4 regions of the Paenibacillus sp. FSL K6-1122 genome follow, and region 4 is predicted to be linked to each of the others. Evidence: riboswitches for the same ligand, from Rfam matches in the RefSeq annotation. Region 4 holds a riboswitch; each other region holds the start of a gene.
The links. Region 4 has a riboswitch for cyclic di-AMP ahead of NSQ20_RS00525 (C40 family peptidase). Riboswitches for the same ligand answer to the same signal wherever they lie in the genome.
Positions count from the first base shown of each region.

Region 1: another riboswitch for cyclic di-AMP. It lies ahead of NSQ20_RS18740 (3D domain-containing protein); the one in region 4 lies ahead of NSQ20_RS00525 (C40 family peptidase).
Region 2: another riboswitch for cyclic di-AMP. It lies ahead of NSQ20_RS10720 (C40 family peptidase); the one in region 4 lies ahead of NSQ20_RS00525 (C40 family peptidase).
Region 3: another riboswitch for cyclic di-AMP. It lies ahead of NSQ20_RS07330 (hypothetical protein); the one in region 4 lies ahead of NSQ20_RS00525 (C40 family peptidase).

Region 1 covers NZ_CP150272.1:4,154,080-4,158,292, reverse strand. The annotation lists gene NSQ20_RS18750 (ABC transporter substrate-binding protein/permease) at 1-888, shown strand, start outside; gene NSQ20_RS18745 (amino acid ABC transporter ATP-binding protein) at 875-1,597, shown strand; cyclic di-AMP (ydaO/yuaA leader) riboswitch at 1,822-2,015, shown strand; gene NSQ20_RS18740 (3D domain-containing protein) at 2,018-2,692, shown strand; gene NSQ20_RS18735 (polysaccharide deacetylase family protein) at 2,800-3,591, opposite strand; gene NSQ20_RS18730 (hypothetical protein) at 3,745-4,086, shown strand; gene NSQ20_RS18725 (PspA/IM30 family protein) at 4,198-4,213, shown strand, end outside.
Region 2 covers NZ_CP150272.1:2,385,691-2,389,903, reverse strand. The annotation lists gene NSQ20_RS10735 (carbohydrate-binding protein) at 1-280, shown strand, start outside; tRNA gene NSQ20_RS10730 (tRNA-Leu) at 426-509, opposite strand; gene pelA (pectate lyase) at 686-1,648, opposite strand; cyclic di-AMP (ydaO/yuaA leader) riboswitch at 2,067-2,198, shown strand; gene NSQ20_RS10720 (C40 family peptidase) at 2,204-2,668, shown strand; gene NSQ20_RS10715 (carboxymuconolactone decarboxylase family protein) at 2,742-3,071, opposite strand; gene NSQ20_RS10710 (hypothetical protein) at 3,213-3,431, opposite strand; gene NSQ20_RS10705 (hypothetical protein) at 3,551-3,880, opposite strand; gene NSQ20_RS10700 (xanthine phosphoribosyltransferase) at 3,978-4,213, opposite strand, start outside.
Region 3 covers NZ_CP150272.1:1,671,477-1,675,689, reverse strand. The annotation lists gene NSQ20_RS07340 (Nramp family divalent metal transporter) at 1-319, shown strand, start outside; gene NSQ20_RS07335 (HAD family hydrolase) at 461-1,144, opposite strand; gene NSQ20_RS07330 (hypothetical protein) at 1,272-1,670, opposite strand; cyclic di-AMP (ydaO/yuaA leader) riboswitch at 1,786-1,961, opposite strand; gene NSQ20_RS07325 (glutathione peroxidase) at 2,333-2,812, shown strand; tRNA gene NSQ20_RS07320 (tRNA-Leu) at 2,959-3,041, opposite strand; gene NSQ20_RS07315 (urease accessory UreF family protein) at 3,486-4,187, shown strand.
Region 4 covers NZ_CP150272.1:107,776-111,988, reverse strand. The annotation lists gene NSQ20_RS00535 (M1 family metallopeptidase) at 1-621, shown strand, start outside; gene NSQ20_RS00530 (hypothetical protein) at 632-1,483, shown strand; cyclic di-AMP (ydaO/yuaA leader) riboswitch at 1,729-1,866, shown strand; gene NSQ20_RS00525 (C40 family peptidase) at 1,906-2,340, shown strand; gene NSQ20_RS00520 (GNAT family protein) at 2,696-3,190, shown strand; gene NSQ20_RS00515 (cytochrome c) at 3,341-3,697, shown strand; gene rbsK (ribokinase) at 3,772-4,213, opposite strand, start outside.

The sequences.
Region 1 (4,213 bases), 3.1 Mb from region 4:
ATCGTTGAAGATACCGTTGCTGCAGGTTATCTGGACGATATCATTGGACTTGCTGCTGCTGTTCCGGACGAAGAGCAAGCAGAAGCGGCAATCGGGATTCGTAAAGGTAATACCGAGCTGCTAGCTGCAGTAAATGGAACACTGGAGCGACTGAAAAGCGAAGATAAAATCAATCAGATGGTGACGGACGCCAGCCTCTTGATGGCGGATAAAGCGAACAAATCACAAAATATTTTCCAAGTATTCTGGGAGTACAAAAGTTTCTATGCTACAGGTGTAGGATACACACTTCTGTTGTCTGCACTTGGGGTTATCTTCGGGGTAATTATTGGATTGATCATCTGTTTGTTCCGTTTGCATGATGCTGCAATCTTGCGCTGGATCGGTACGGCATACGTTGAAGTGATCCGTGGCACACCGATGCTGGTACAATTGATGATTATTTACTATGGTTTTTCTCTGAGCTTTGGCATTAACTTCACTGCACTTCAGGCAGGTATCATTACACTTTCAATCAATAGTGGTGCCTATCTGGCGGAGATTTTCCGTGCAGGTATCCAAGGTGTGGATCGTGGTCAGTTGGAGGCAGCGCGTTCATTAGGTATGGGAAGAGGCGCCGCGATGCGTTATATCATATTGCCACAAGCCTTCAAAGCTGTATTACCAGCGATCGGTAATGAATTCATAACTATCATCAAAGAATCCTCCATTATCTCCGTTATCGGTATGGTGGATATTATGTATCAGGCAAGTGTAGTCAAGAACATTACGTACCAAGGCTTGAGTCCATTTTTGATTGCAGCAGCCATCTACTTTGTAATGACGTTCATTTTGTCCAAGCTGCTGGGACGACTGGAAAGGAAGTTGAGTGCAAGTGATAGACGTTAGACAATTACACAAATCTTATGGAAATAACGATGTGCTTAAGGGCATAAACGTGACGATTGGCAAAGGTGAGGTTGTCGTGGTTATCGGTCCTTCCGGTTCAGGTAAAAGTACGTTCTTGCGTTGTTTGAACCTGCTGGAACAGCCTACCTCAGGAGAGATTGATTTTGAAGGCGTGTCAATCACGGACCCCAAGCATAACATTAACGCAACTCGTGAGAAAATGGGCATGGTGTTCCAGCACTTCAACCTGTTCCCACACAAAACGGTAGAGCAAAACATTACGATTGCTCCGATTAAAGTAAAGAAACAATCCACTCAGGAAGCGGAGAAAATTGCCGCTGATCTGCTTAACACCGTAGGCTTGTACGATAAAAAAGATGCATTCCCGAATCAGCTGTCTGGTGGACAGAAGCAGCGGATCGCCATTGCTAGAGCATTGGCCATGCAGCCGCATGTGATGCTGTTTGACGAGCCTACGTCGGCACTGGACCCTGAGATGGTCGGCGAAGTGCTGGATGTCATGAAACGTCTTGCAGAAGGCGGGATGACGATGGTCATCGTAACGCATGAGATGGGTTTTGCACGTGAAGTGGGAGACCGAATCCTGTTCATGGATGGCGGGGTTATTGTGGAAGAGGGAACACCTGATGAGGTGTTTGGAGCTCCAAAAAATTCACGTACACGTGATTTTCTTGCGAAAGTACTCTAAATGTTAAATGGTTGATCAAATAGCGTTACTGACTTCGAGTCGGTAACGCTATTTTTTATGGATAATAATGACGTATGGATTCGGAAAAGTAACTATTCTGTTACCAAATGTAAAGGAATCGGGTCAACCAAATTTTCTGAATTAACCAGTATTCTTACAAATGCTTACATGCTAAAAACCATCTGGTAAGAATTACTACAAGTTCAGGTTACAAAATTGTGATATATTGAACTCTGCCGAAACTTCCGGATAGGGAGTGCGGGGGATGTAACGATGCAGATTGTGCAGGGGGAAGATCAACAGCACACTGCTTGGGGTGAATTGGGTACATAACATTTCAAATGTAACGAAGAACCTATAGGGTGGCTCCTCATCCGAATCCGACAACTAACTTCGCAGGCACAATGAGGGAGGAAGACCATGATTAACAAGAAACGTATAGCCAAAACAGCAGTAGCATTAATGACAACAGCAATGCTCATTCAAGCCGTTCCGGCTCACGCCGATTCAGTTCATGTGGCCAAAGAAGGGGATACCTTCTACACCTTATCAAAACAATATGGAGTAGCACTCAACACGTTGGTTAAAGCAAACAACGATATTTCGGCTTACAATATTTATGGTGGTTTGAAAATTACGATTCCCGGTAAGGCAAACAATGTTGCAGCCGCTGCGGCAACGGAGAGCAAGACCCCAGCCAAAACGGTTACCACAGCAAGTTTGGACGTTAACGCAGATAACAAAGTGGTTCAAGCCTGGGGTAAGACATTCGATTACAGCAAAGCTGTGAACGTAAAAGCAACGGCATACTCTGCAGATCCGTCTGAAAATGGAGGATGGGGTGCAGTCGATTATTTCGGAAATGACCTTGAACTGGGCACAATTGCAGTTGATCCAAGTGTAATTCCACTCGGAACCAAAGTACTGGTAACTGGTCACAGCCATCCAGGATTGCCAAAACAAGCTTTTGTAGCCACAGCACGTGATGTGGGCGGTGCAATCAAAGGTCACCGGATTGATATCTTCATCCCGGGTAGCAAACAGTCCGTAAGCACATTTGGATTTCAGGATATCGAGCTGTACATTCTGAAGTAGAGAGAAAATAACATTTAAAATGAATTCAAACAGGGTGTCTGCCAGTCGCTAATTCGCGATTGAACAGCACCCTTTTAATATTCTCATTATTTGTTATCACGGTCATCCTAATCTTTGGCCTTTGGCAATCCCAGCATTTCGTCCAAGGTGACCAGTTCATATCCCCGATTACGTAGTTCCTCAATAATTTCAGGCAAAGCCTTAATCGTGCCGTTCAGGTTTGACCCTACACCGCCTCCAGCATGTTGCAGAACGATGGAGCCAGGTTTCACGGCAGACAGGATGTTATCTTTCACCTGTTCCTTTGAAAGGCCTTTCCAGTCCAGGGAGTCTACGTTCCAGTTCACAATGCTATAGTGTTGTTTGGCAGCCCATCTCAGCTGTTCTTCATTAATGTCTCCATAAGGTGGCCGAATCATCTTGGGCGTATAACCCGCCAAACGTTGAATAATATCCCCGGTATGTAAAATTTGTTTGCGAAAGGCATTCATCGACAGCTTACTGAATTCAGGATGATTGTAGCTGTGATTACCAACCATATGCCCTTCCTTAACAATGCGTTTCACCAGATCCGGATGTTTCTCAGCACGACTACCCACGATGAAGAATGTAGCTCTGACATTGTACTTCTTCAATACATCCAGTACTTGTGGAGTAAACCGTGGATCAGGTACATCATCAAAAGTCAGTGCAACCTTCTTGGTTGAAGGACCATTGGTTTTAAACGTATCGGCATATTTTTGACGTAATTGTCCCAATGTCAGTTGTTCTTCTTCCGCAGAATCCGAACCTGATACGGATTCACTTGGCGGGCTTGAAACGTCCCGCGATGAAACTGGAGCATGATATCCTCCGAGAAAAATAACGATAACCATTAGCATAATGAGGCGTACGCGCATAATAACGGCCTCCTTTTCCAAAATGACGTTCTCCTTGGTATGCCCGGGGTCTCCATAAAATATGCGCAGTGTGAGAAGTTTCATTGCCGATTTAGCTCATGACAGCCATAATTCCTCCATATATAACATATAGAAAAGGATAGGTGGATGGGTATGAGTACATATGATTTGAAATCCATACGTTTACAGGTGATTGAAGCAGGAGAAGATAAGGTTTTTCTCGTTACCGGAGGAAAGGCGCATATTGGCGCCGTAGCCACGTTCTACGTGGATCATGAGCGCGTAAGCGGGACGACAGTACATATTCCTGGGCATAAAGAACAAGAGCTGTGTGAGCGGCTTGCCCGAAAGGCTGCCTTGCAGCTGAAAGTAACCGTTACGGTGATCATGGGTATCCATTTTGATTCCATCACGCGGATGCAGATCGACGAAATCGTGCAGACTGCAGAGAGGTTGATGGAGGATCATCTGAACAAAGATAAACGATCTTCCTGACATAAGAACCATTCAATGTTTTGATTTTATTTGCTAAAATTGAAACGAGTTGTAGATTGTTACGTATGTATGTTTATATACGATGTAATATCGACTAGGAGGAATAACATAATGTCCATTTTCAAAC
Region 2 (4,213 bases), 2.3 Mb from region 4:
TTCAGCCATTCAATGGAACGGCATTAATAACACGACAACAGGTACCAAAAACGTAAAGTTTCGTTATGCGCTGGAAAGCGGCACTCGGAACCTCGACATTTTTGTGAACGGAACCAAAGTCATCAGCAACGAGCCCTTTCCCGCTACGGGAAGCTGGTCCACTTGGGTTGAAAAAACAATACAGGTCCCCATGAACACGGGGACCAATACATTGAAAGTGGTTACCACCGGATCGGAAGGACCGAATATTGACAGCGTTAATGTTACCGCAGCACAATAAACGTTCCGTATGGCTGATGGAAGACATTTGCTGTACGTGCAGCTAAGCACTAACCTCTTGAATACTCATCACTAAAGTTAGTGTTATATCAAAAAATGCAAAAAAAGACTCCTTAAGCGTTAGCTTAAGGAGTCTTTTTATTAGATGCGGTCGAGAGGACTCGAACCTCCACGGGGGTTAGCCCACACGGACCTGAACCGTGCGCGTCTGCCAATTCCGCCACGACCGCATATTGTATCTTCGTCATCCATATCGGCGACAAGAAATAATATATCATGCGTAATCTATCATGTCAACACTGAAAATAATAACAATAAAGCCCGAATCAGACGTCCATGTCGATTCGGGCCTTACCTTTAACTGTTGCTAATAGTTTGGTTCATTAATACGGAAGCATACTACAAATTACAGCTTGGAAGGCCAGTTGCCATACCATGCATAACCGCCTCTTCTTTCTTTATCAATATCACTTAATTTGTATTTAACTACCCCGTCACGACCAATAAAGATTGGTTTATCCGTTCCGATCTCATAGAAGCGTGCCCAAATTGGTGCAGCTTTGGAATCAGCGATAATTTTACTATCTCCATTAGCTCTTTCATACTTGTAACCCGTAATTTTCACTTTGTTAAACCAAGCCTCCGCTCCTTTAATGGATGCGGTAATTTTAGCGTTAGCAGGTCTGGTTTTCAGAAATTTAACAATCGTTACACTCTCTCCAGCTGTCAGCGATGGCACTTCGTAGATTCTTGCGCTCGCTGGTTTAAGAGAGCTGGAATCATGTTGTTGTCCCCATGCTGTCAGCTTACCACCTGAAACGACCTGTGTATTCAGAATCGCCTCCACACCTTTGGCAACTGAATTTTTACTGCGGTTAGCAAGTGTACTGTCGATAAATGAGAAATCACCTTTGCGTGCCGCTACTTCATCCAGCATGATCATTACATTAATCATGGCATCATCATTGTAAGTGATGTGCTTGTGGTATCCGGAGCTTTGGTAAACTTGTGGCCACCCGCCGTTTGAATACTGCATGTTGATCAAAAAGTTAATTCCTTTGATTGCAGCTGTGGAGTAACGCGGATCATTCGTCTTTTTAAATTCCTTCGCCAATCTTCTAATTTCTGAGTATGTAGCCTTGTTGTCTATCGTGGACTTTGCCCACTCTCCACTTGTCTGTTTATAATCTTTTCTCCAACCTCCATCCGGTAGCTGGTTCTTCAAAATATCAGAAATACTCGCTGTAGTACCCGACGCATCTGCAGCAGATACCGTCCCTACAGGGAGAACTGCCATTCCAACTACTGAGAACACCATCGTACATGCCAGGACAAAAGTAATTATTTTCTTCGCTTTCAAATGTAACACTCTCCTATGTTCGTTTTTATAAATCTTCCACTTCTACTTTACGTATGATATACGCCCCAAACCTCCTTTATTTGTATTTATCGCATAATAAAATCAATTTTCATCCAATATGTGGATTGTATAATCAGATAATATGCAAAAAATCGATTTTTGTCAATATATGCAACTTAATGAATATAATCTCTCTAATTCTACATAACGGGATAGTTCTTTTAACTCATGACAAACCTATTTATTTATCCAAATTCGTCTTAAACGAACCAATAATGACGTTTTTGTCATGAATGATACCCAAACTTGATCCCTTCTTTCATATAAAAACCTTAATTCCGCTAACATTGAGGTATTACGAAGGGTTTTAAATGGGTTTGACAATTACGCATTTATGCAATATAGTTTCAAATAGTTACAAAAACTTAATTATTCATTGCCGAGTTTCATGTTTGAAAACGGGGGAACCAATTTGGGTGAATTATTCTTATACATAGGAAATATAGGGAACCTTCTACCGAACCCTTAGCTAACTCCGTAGGCATCGAAGGGAGAACATTGATTTTGAAAAAACTGATTATCTCCATTTTTGGAGCAGCTGTATTATTTACATCCGGGGCAACAAGCACAGAGGCAAGCAGTATCAACTCCGTAGTGAACAACATGACAGGTATTCCTTACAAATGGGGTGGCACTACTGTAGCCGGCTTCGACTGTTCTGGTTTTATGAGATATCTTTTCAACAAATACAGCATTGAATTACCACGTACTTCGCAGCAGCAAGCCAAAGCAGGTACTCCCGTATCCAAGAGCAATGTTCGAACAGGTGATCTGGTGTTCTTTAATACAACAGGCAAAGGCATTTCACATACAGGTGTATATATCGGCGGCGGACAATTCGCTCATGCCTCCAGCAGTAAAGGTGTAAGCATCACGAAGTTATCGAATCCATACTTCAATGATCGTTATGTAACAGCACGTCGGGTAACTGGACAGTTTATGTATGATAAAATGTTAGGTAAAATGTGATTCACATACAAAAAGGCATCGGTTATTAACCGGATGCCTTTTTTGCACTTAAAAATGTATGTTGCATTGCTTACTAATGCAGCGCCTTCTGCACTCGCATCGCACCCTGAGACAGGGCATGTCCTCCACCAACAGCTCCAGCCACGGCTACGGTCTCCATAATCTCCTGATCTGTTGCGCCCTTAGCACGGGCTTCTTCTACATGGTAGAAGGTACATACCTCATTGTTGGCGAATAATCCAATGCCAAGCGCAATTAGCTGTTTTGTCTTCGCATCAATCACACCAGGTTGGAAACATTCTCCGGTAAACTCATGATACGACTTCACCACACCTGGCAGCACATCGCTTAATGCTCCAATCTGATCCTTGTAGGCATGAACTTTATCATTCATCAATGTCATGGCTTGTAGCACACCCTCTCGGCTATAGTTACAGATCTTCCTCACTGTACCTATCTTCTCTCCCGAGTGAGCCAATTATGCCAAGAAATCATGGTAATTCCAAACATTTAAAGCTCATGGCCCTGCCATAATTATCAGCTGTTACTCACTAAGTGGACTCTGGCGCGGCTCGCTGAACAGCTGATAGCTGTAACCTCGGTCCAGCTTAACGACACGTCGATTCTGACGACGGATAAGTACCTGCTCGCCATCCCAGGCAACCACAATCCCTTTCACGTCGTTCGATTCCAGCTCGTCCCGTACGACTCTAACTTTCTCACCTGACAGACGCAGGGCGTCCAATTCTGTATCACTAATCATCTTCATGGCTCCTATATTTCAAATTTATTTACAAAAAGAGACCTAAATGAAAAGTCATTTAGGTCTCACGTGACTGTATTGGACTGTCATGTCATTCGAAATTATGTCCCGACTGAAAGTTACCGCTGCGCGTGCTCTTTGCTGTCGTTCTTCTCGAACCAAAAATCAAGCACTTTGGCGGACATCACACGTTCTTCAAGGTACTCCACTTGATGCGGTGTAAATTGTTCTTTCCAAGAGAAGGACAACTCTTCGCACAAGCCTACAATCGTCAGTAATTCTGACCAGGCAACATAGCGTTTGTACCAGAAAAATTGAGGATGTTCAATCATATAGGGATAAAGGTCATCGAATTCCGTATGTTTACAATCCAGGGCACGTTCAAAATGAACTTTCGATTCCGCCAGCTTATCATTAAAAAATTGTTCTGTTGCCGGTTGGTTCCCCATGGTGTTGCCTCCTCTCCCTAACATAACCCCATTATAAATGAAATCGGCGGTCATGCAAAGGCATAGTTCAAAAAATAGGCCCTATTCCTTTAAAATGTCACATTTCGTTATCGTCAAATTGTACTGTTCCATCGTTCAGGGAACGAATGCGTACCAAGGCTTCCACCGGAATACCCTGTTCACGAATCGTGCGTGCCCCTGCCTGGAAACTTTTCTCGACCACAACGCCGAATCCGACGAGTTCCGCGCCAGAACGCTCGATAATTTTGATGACGCCACGAGCGGCATCTCCATTGGCAATGATATCATCAATGAACAAAATGCGGTCATTCT
Region 3 (4,213 bases), 1.6 Mb from region 4:
TATGGAAGGTTTCCTGAACATTCGAATTCCGGCTTGGCTACGCAGACTGGTCACACGTCTGATCGCCATCATCCCCGCGGTAATTGTGACAGCCATTGCAGGAGAACATGGCACAGAAGAACTACTCATTTTGAGCCAGGTCGTCCTGTCGCTTCAATTGCCGTTTGCTGTAATTCCCCTGGTGATGTTCACGAGTGATAAAAAAAGCATGGGTGCATTCGCCAACAAATTGTGGCTCAAAATCATCTCATGGGTCATTGCCGCGATTATCGTTGTGCTGAATGTATATCTGATCATTCAGACGATTCGGTTATTCTAATCTCATTTTAATTGGCTAAATACTAAAAAGGCTGATCAACTCCGGTATTTTATACCCAGTTGATCAGCCTTTATTGTTGCAATACAGCAACATGTTTCCTTTTATAGTAAAACTCAAACTCCAATAAACAACCATCTGCATCTAATCCTGATTTGGTATCAATAACGGCAAGAGTTGATCCAATGAATCAACGGTCCAATCCGCACGTTTGTCATCCGATAGTTCTGGCTGGAATCTTCCGTAACCCTGCATAATTCGAATCGTACGCATGCCCAGCTTCCGAGCAGGTATAATGTCGTTATCGATCCGATCGCCGATCATGACGGCTTCCTCCGGTTCACAACCGGCCTGCTTCAAGGCCACAGCGTATAACTCAGGGTCTGGCTTAGACACTCCTTCTTCAGCCGAACATGCCAGAACATCAACATACTTCCGCAAGCCATAGCTTTCCAGTCTCTCTTCCGTTCCAGGACTCTGATTGGCAATAATGCCAATGCGATAATGCCGTGACAACTGCTGAAGAACGGAATCCGCTGAAGGAAAAGGACGTTCAAGATCTTTTTGAAACTTCAGCTTGTCCTGAATCTGTTTCTGATGCCCCTCGTCTTCAACGAATGTGCGAATCGCCACTCTCATAGGCCATTGCTCATATTTTCGGTAACAACTCGCGAACAGTTCGCGTACCGCCTCAATTGTCACCGGATACCCCAAAGCACAAGCTTCACGGACAAACTGTCCGATAATATCATCAACCGGCTCCCATTCATCCACCAGCGTATCTCCAACATCAAAAAACAACCATTTCAATCCACCTACATCCGGCACGCCAATTCCTCCTTGTAAGCATAAAAAAGAAGACTCACCATCCTGCATGAGTCTCCTCAAACTTCCGTTTATCGATACATTCAATTATAACAGGCACCTTACACCTGAGCAATCACAAGCTATGGCATTAACCATTGAGGAGAAAGCCAACTTCCCCATTGAGCGAATATACAATCCGGTCTGCGCCCATGCCCCGATAGATGCCCTTAGGATGACTCTGCTCCGTAATGACGCACAGGGATTTCGATGTCCATGAACGGCAGATCTGTAAATAACGACAGGTCAGATTCAGGCTGTTCTCGAAAATAAACACGTTGCCTACGCTGCCCTGCGGCAAAAACCATTTTTGAGCTGCAGCCGTATTCATGCGAATGACATGTTCTACTCCGATTCTACGGAGTCTTCGCTCTTCCCCTGCACTGTTGGTTAGAACGGCAAACGGCATTTTTTTGTACATCAGCAATTTGATAAATTTACGTCCTGCTTCATTTGGAGCAGTCACTAAGATCATCTCAGTATCCATCATTCGTTCCTCCCTTGGCGTGAAAAGACAACAAAAAAGAAGCGTGGGGGACCAAGGCCTCCCGAACGCTTCTTAAATAACCCATGGCGAAAACACCATGAACCAGCGTACGGCTTGTTGCCTCTCCCTTTAACGCTTACGAGGTTAGCTGACGGATTCGGGCGCGAGAGTCGCCCTATTTCCGGCTGTCACCGGAAAATTCACCCCATGAATGCCCACTGTCCTGGACAGCGCATTCCGTTGGTTCCCCCGTTTCCCATTCATTAATGAATGGAAACTCAGCGATTAAAATATCGTTCGTATATCTTAAGGTAAGATCGAGCGATATTATCGTTTGTTTCGTTTTTCAAGTACAATTTAGTTTAAATTGAAATTACGTTATGAATCATACACCCGTGCCATGTCGGTGTAAAGTCCGCCCAGATCACCAAATCGGCAGATTTTTGCCAATTCCTATCCATAATAACGCTTACAACAAAGTTATACTCTATCTATCTCTTCAAGGCTATCTAATTCTCACTCTGGCGTAAATCACTTCGCAATTCATTCACGTATTCTGCACAACTTGCCTGTTTTGATTCTTTTAACACCATATTAGTTTTGCAATATTTAATTGCAACCAATATAATAGAAGATATAAGAGTAAATAAATGGAGGCGATTTAGATGACAGTCTACGATTACAAAGTGAATACCCTTCGCGGTCAAGAAGTTGAAATGTCCGACTACCGTGACAAAGTGCTCCTGATTGTGAATACGGCAAGCTCATGCGGCCTTACCCCTCAATTCAAAGGTCTGCAAGAATTGCAAGACAAATTTCAAGATGCTCCATTTGAAGTTCTTGGTTTCCCAAGCAACCAGTTTGCACAGGAAAAAGGATCTTCCGACGATATTGCCGAGTTCTGTCAGATGAATTATGGCGTGAGCTTCCCCATGTTTGAGAAAATTGATGTGAACGGTTCAAGCGCTCACCCTCTTTTCCAACACCTTAGCACAGAAGCTCCTGGCCTGCTCGGCTCCAAAGCAATCAAATGGAATTTCACCAAATTCCTGGTGAATCAGAACGGACAGGTCATTAAACGTTATGCTCCCAAAACAACACCGGACAAGATTGAAGAAGATATCAAGAATTTGCTGCAAAAATAATACACAGGCCACCCGTAGCCGGTAGGTAGAGCAACATTCCTCCGGTAATGGATGGCCTTTTTTCAACCCAGATGTCATACTGTTCGAAAAAGACAAAAAAAGCAGCTTCCCATTAATGGAAAGCTGCTTTTTAATCGTTCATATGATGCGGTCGAGAGGACTCGAACCTCCACGGGCATACGCCCACTACCCCCTCAAGATAGCGTGTCTGCCATTCCACCACGACCGCATGTCGTAAATAATCGGCAACAGAATTGATTATACCGGGTTCAGAACTAAAAGTAAAGTATTTTTTAATACTTCTTTTTCAGCTAGGCATTTTCATCAAAAATCGCATAATCTCGTCATCATTACCCATGAACTGCATATGATTAGATTTGATCCCCTCTCTTTAGGTAAGAGCCGATCTTGTTGGTTCATTTATATATAGTCCTTCCTTATATATAGTCCTCCCTGCACTTCGCAAAATAAATAACACAATAAGTTATATAAAATAACACAAATATTAAATCCCAGATTTAATCCATTAAATTTCACGGATACCATTGACAAAAAGCGGACATTCATGGGATGATAACTATCATATAATTCGGATTTCTAAACACAAAGCAAACAAAAAGGAACATAAATGTCACTTTAAGTTACATTAAACGAACACAGGAGGCGAATGATTGTGAACCGTGGGAATAAGCTGCTCGATTATGTCAAACTGCTTGATTCCTCTATTCAGGTTGGAGGGTTCACCCATTCCTTCGGCATGGATATCCATATCAGGGAGGGTACCATTCGTAATGCTGAAGATCTCGAATCATTCATGCGTTGTCAGTTGCATCCGAGCATCGTTCGTCTTGAAGGTATGGCTATCAAAGGCATCTATACCGCAACAGATCACAAGGATACATGGCGGATAGCTCTGATCGACAAGCTCGTCCATGTTCAGCGAACCCCTGGAGATCTCAGAGAACAAGCTGCCGCCATGGGTAAACGATTGATCAGACTCGCACGCGCTCTGCACCCCTGGATTGAATTCAGCCAGCTCGAACAGATCTTTGCCAAATATGATTCGGTTGGCTGCCTCTCCACTGTTCACGCCTGGATTAACCACCACCTCGACATCCCGGTCGAGGAGGCGGTCCTTGGTTACCTGCATTCAGCCATGAATGCCTGCATAACCGAAGCCTCCAAAGTCATTCCCCTGAACAACGATACAACCAAGGATCTGATGGTCCGCCTGGCCACAGATCTGGAGAATGAATGGAAGACCGTCAGCGCCTCGGCTGCGGATGGACTGGCACAGCCAACCTCGATGTCCATGAAATCGTTTTTCCCCAGTTTCCATATGCTCGGAGCTGGACTTCATGCCTACAGGGCCTAATCCTCTTCCTCCTCATACCTGCTCCC
Region 4 (4,213 bases):
TCTTTAACACAAGAATCCTGGAAGTTCGATTCACAGAATGAGTATGCAGCCAATGTCTATACACGTGGCAAACTTGTATTGCTTGGTATCGAACATCAAGTCGGCGCAAAAAAGATGGAACGCATTCTCTCTACCTATGTGAAGAAGTACCGTTTCAAACATCCCACTTCATCTGATTTTCAGAAAATTGTGGAACAAGTGACCCGCACTTCCTGGTCTGATTATTTTGATCAATACGTCTATAGTAACGGGATGGCTGACTTTGCTGTAGAGAAGATTCGTGTTACGCCCGTACAGAAAGACGGTCAAACATTGTACGAGTCATCCGTGACGATCGCAAAAAAAGGGAGTGATTACAACGCCGTTCCTATTCGCATTGCTTTTGAAGACGGGCATATCCTCACCAAGCAATGGAATGGAAAAGAAGATCGCATCACGTATAAATTAACTCACACATCCCCCGTATCCTGGGCCATGACCGATCCTCTGTACTCGATCGTGCTGGAGAACCGCCATATGAACAATTTCCTGAAATCCGGACTGGATGAGCAGACGAAGTCCCGCTGGAGCATGAGTGTAACCAAACTAATAGAAGCCATATTCGGAGGTCTGTCATGGTGAGGTGGAAACGGTGAAAGCGAAAATACGTGAAGGCTGGTTTCTCGTCCGTCAGCATATGTTCATTGCCGCACTCTTATTTCTCTATCAACTCATTTGGGGATATTTCTTCTATCGAATGGTACAATCGGCCGTCATCCCACTGCTCCTACGCTATCCAGATGCTGATGCCGGTGAGCTGAGTACACTTTTGTTCAAAATGGAAAGTCAACTTAACCTGTCTACCCATCCGGAGGTTCATCGTTATCTATGGATTCTCGGGGGCATGCTGCTGGTTCGCATGTTGATCAGCCCCCTCATTCAGGCAGGACTGCTCTACTCACTTCAGCACTTTAATTCTACAGAAGAGCGCATTCCCTTTGTCCGCGGAATCAAAAATCTGTGGAAACCGATGCTGCTGCTCCACACCATACGTACATTATTGATACTTCTGCCCGCCTACTGGCTCATACCGAAGCTCTACTCGATTCTCATGGACGGATTTCATTCCCTTCAATTACTTTTGCCTGGCATACCTTATGTTGCTGCCTGGATTGTATATGGTTGGATCATCCACCATGTCATACTCTATATGCAGTTCGGTGTGTCGGCACCGGAAGGAGAAGGCGGGGCTCACGGTACCCTCAAAGCACTCTGGATTGCACTGCGTCATCTCATCGCTGTAATCGGCATTGCATTACTGCTGGGCGGAGTACACCTGCTCGTCTTTGGGGCATTCACTACAGCCTCATGGTTATTAACGGGACTTACCGGACTTATACTACAACAGACGTATCCACTTGCCAGATGTCTATTGAGTCTGTGGAAAATATGCAGCCATTTCCGATTATGGCAGTCCAAAATATCCAAAGGTGAGAGCAGATAGTTTAAAAATTGTTACCATCACATGTTAAACTCATGGCCTAATATGTACTTATAAATAGGCAAACCTCAACCTTTCCCCGTCAAAGGTCGAGGTTTTTTTTGCTAAATTTGTTGCTAAACGTTGCCAAAGCCGTACTCCTCTGTTACAATAATCGCAGTGAGTTTTTAGTAACAACTTTGTAATCTTTACATTCATATTTGTAACTACTTAAAATTAAATCGTCATTTCTTGATTTCGCAGGTGCATAACTAGCATAGCCAAATTCCTGGCACCTGGGAAGCGGGGGAACCAGTTATGGGTGAATTGATCTTGCTACAGAGGGATCATAGGGGACCTTCAACCGAATCCTTAAGCTAACCTCGCAGGCATTGGAAGGGGAATATCTCTTGTTCAAGAAGAAATTAACCGCAGCTGTACTTAGCATCACATTCGCTTTATCGCTTGGTGCAGGTAGCGCATTCGCAGATTCAAAGATGGACACAGTAATTGATTCAGCAATGGGAACTACATACAAAAGTGGGGGAACAACGCTTAACGGCTTTGACTGCTCCGGATTTACCCGGTATGTATTCGACAAGTTGGGTATTGATTTGGCACGCCAATCCAGTTCCCAATTCGACATGGGCGATTCCGTATCCCGCATGGAGATGAGAGCTGGCGATCTGGTGTTCTTTAATACAACAGGTAAAGGCGTATCCCATGTAGGAATCTTTGTAGGGGATGGAAAGTTCGCACACTCCTCTTCTTCCAAAGGCGTTACGATCAGTGCATTGAGTGAAAACTATTGGGCCAATCGTTATGTTGGCGCGAAACGGATTATGAGCACGGACGCATATGAATCACTGGCCCTTGACTAGGGACAAGCTGAGCAACATGATGCTGTAACCATTAACCATACTGGAACGAAGCAAGAAGCATAACAGAACCGCCCGGTACATTCTCCGCAGGAATGTATCCGGCGGTTTTTTTGTGCTTCAATCCTTATTCATGTTGCAAGTTATACTCGGGGCATATCCTGCGACATCAACAGGTTCATTTTGCGTTCGTTCGTCCGTGCCCTTATGATGTTTTTACCCATCCCGTTATAATATAAACGAAATTACCGGAACTTTTGTTTCATTTTTTTTCTTGGGAAGGAAGACTTGCTAAATGAACATCTCTTTTGTAGAGTGGACAAAGAGTTCTGTTTCAAGGAAAGGAGCATGCAGGTGTATGAAGGAAGCCCCCGTAACGTTTCACGTTGTACCCATGCGAGAAGAACATGCGGAGCTTATCTGCAGTTGGCAGTATGACCCGCCTTACAATATCTACAGCTGGCTCCCCTGGGAGCAGATGAAAGCTCTGGAAGTGGAATTCGGAGATGCACAGCTGCGGCAGGAGCAATATGCAATCGTCCTGGATCAGAACGATCGTATATGTGGGTTTGCTCAATACTTCCCACTTCAAGGGGTAACCCGGATTGGCCTTGGCATGCATCCAGAGCTGTGTGGTCAGGGTCAAGGGACAGCTTTTGTCACTGCCATTGTACAGGAAGCTATTCGCCGAAATCCCACGAATGAGATTGATCTGGAAGTACTCACTTGGAATGCTCGTGCCATTCAAGTCTATCTGAAGAGTGGATTTGTCACCCAGGATACATACGAACGACAGACCCCAAGCGGCTTGAAGCCCTTTCACTGTATGGTTTATGAAGGGCCTCGCGGTTAGAATCCATTGAAAAACAACCAAATTTGCCCCTTGTTATGTGATTAGTTCAAAAAATTCCCACAAAATGCTATGATGTCAGTACAGGTTCCGTTATAATGATATGGATAGTTTCAGGTTAGATGATCTTTCATTCTGGAGGGGACATAAGGGATGCACAAATGGATCATGAGCGGAGTATTTTTTGCAGCATGCGCTTTAGCTATTGTTTTAATGTTTACGCTTCCAGGGAAAGAAGAAGTGGCTGAAGAAGCCAAGCCAACCATGCCGGAAGTAACATTGGATGCCGGACAAGCTGAAGCACTGGTCAAAGCCAATTGTATCTCCTGTCACGGGGATCAGCTTCAAGGTGGCGTAGGACCTGCTCTGGCCAACATCGGCAGCCAGGATGATCTGGAGAAGATCTATTCTACGATTGTCAAAGGTAAAGGTGGTATGCCTTCCTTCAAGGGCAAACTGCAGGACGAAGAGATTGCAAATATCGCCATGTGGCTGTCAGAGAAGAAATAGTCTCTGCACACGCATAACAAAGAGGCCCTTAATCCCCTTTTGGGAGAATAAGAGCCTCTTTGTTATACCAATTATTAAGCCTCTGCGGCATGCTCAGCCAGAAAGGCCTCAACTTCACGTGCGGACGGCATCCCGGACTGGGCGCCAAGCTTCGTCACGGATAACGCGGCCGCACCCATGGCGAAGCCTACGGCCGCGTCCAAAGTCTCACCGCGCGCGAGGGCTACCGCCAGCGCGCCGTTGAAGCAATCGCCAGCCCCGGTCGTATCGACGGCGCTTACGGCGTAGCCGGGCGCACGGCACGCGCCGGCACGCCCTGCTTGTACGCGGCCACCAGGCGCCGCCGCGTACACAGCCCCCTCGGGGCCGAGCGTCGTGACGACAGCGGCCCCGAGGGATGCGGCGAGCTCTGCGACCGCCGCATCCAGGTCTTCCGGCCGGAGATGACCCCGGCCGGTAAGCACGGCAAGCTCGCTGCGGTTTGGCGTGACAACGTCGACGCACCGCAGGAGCTCC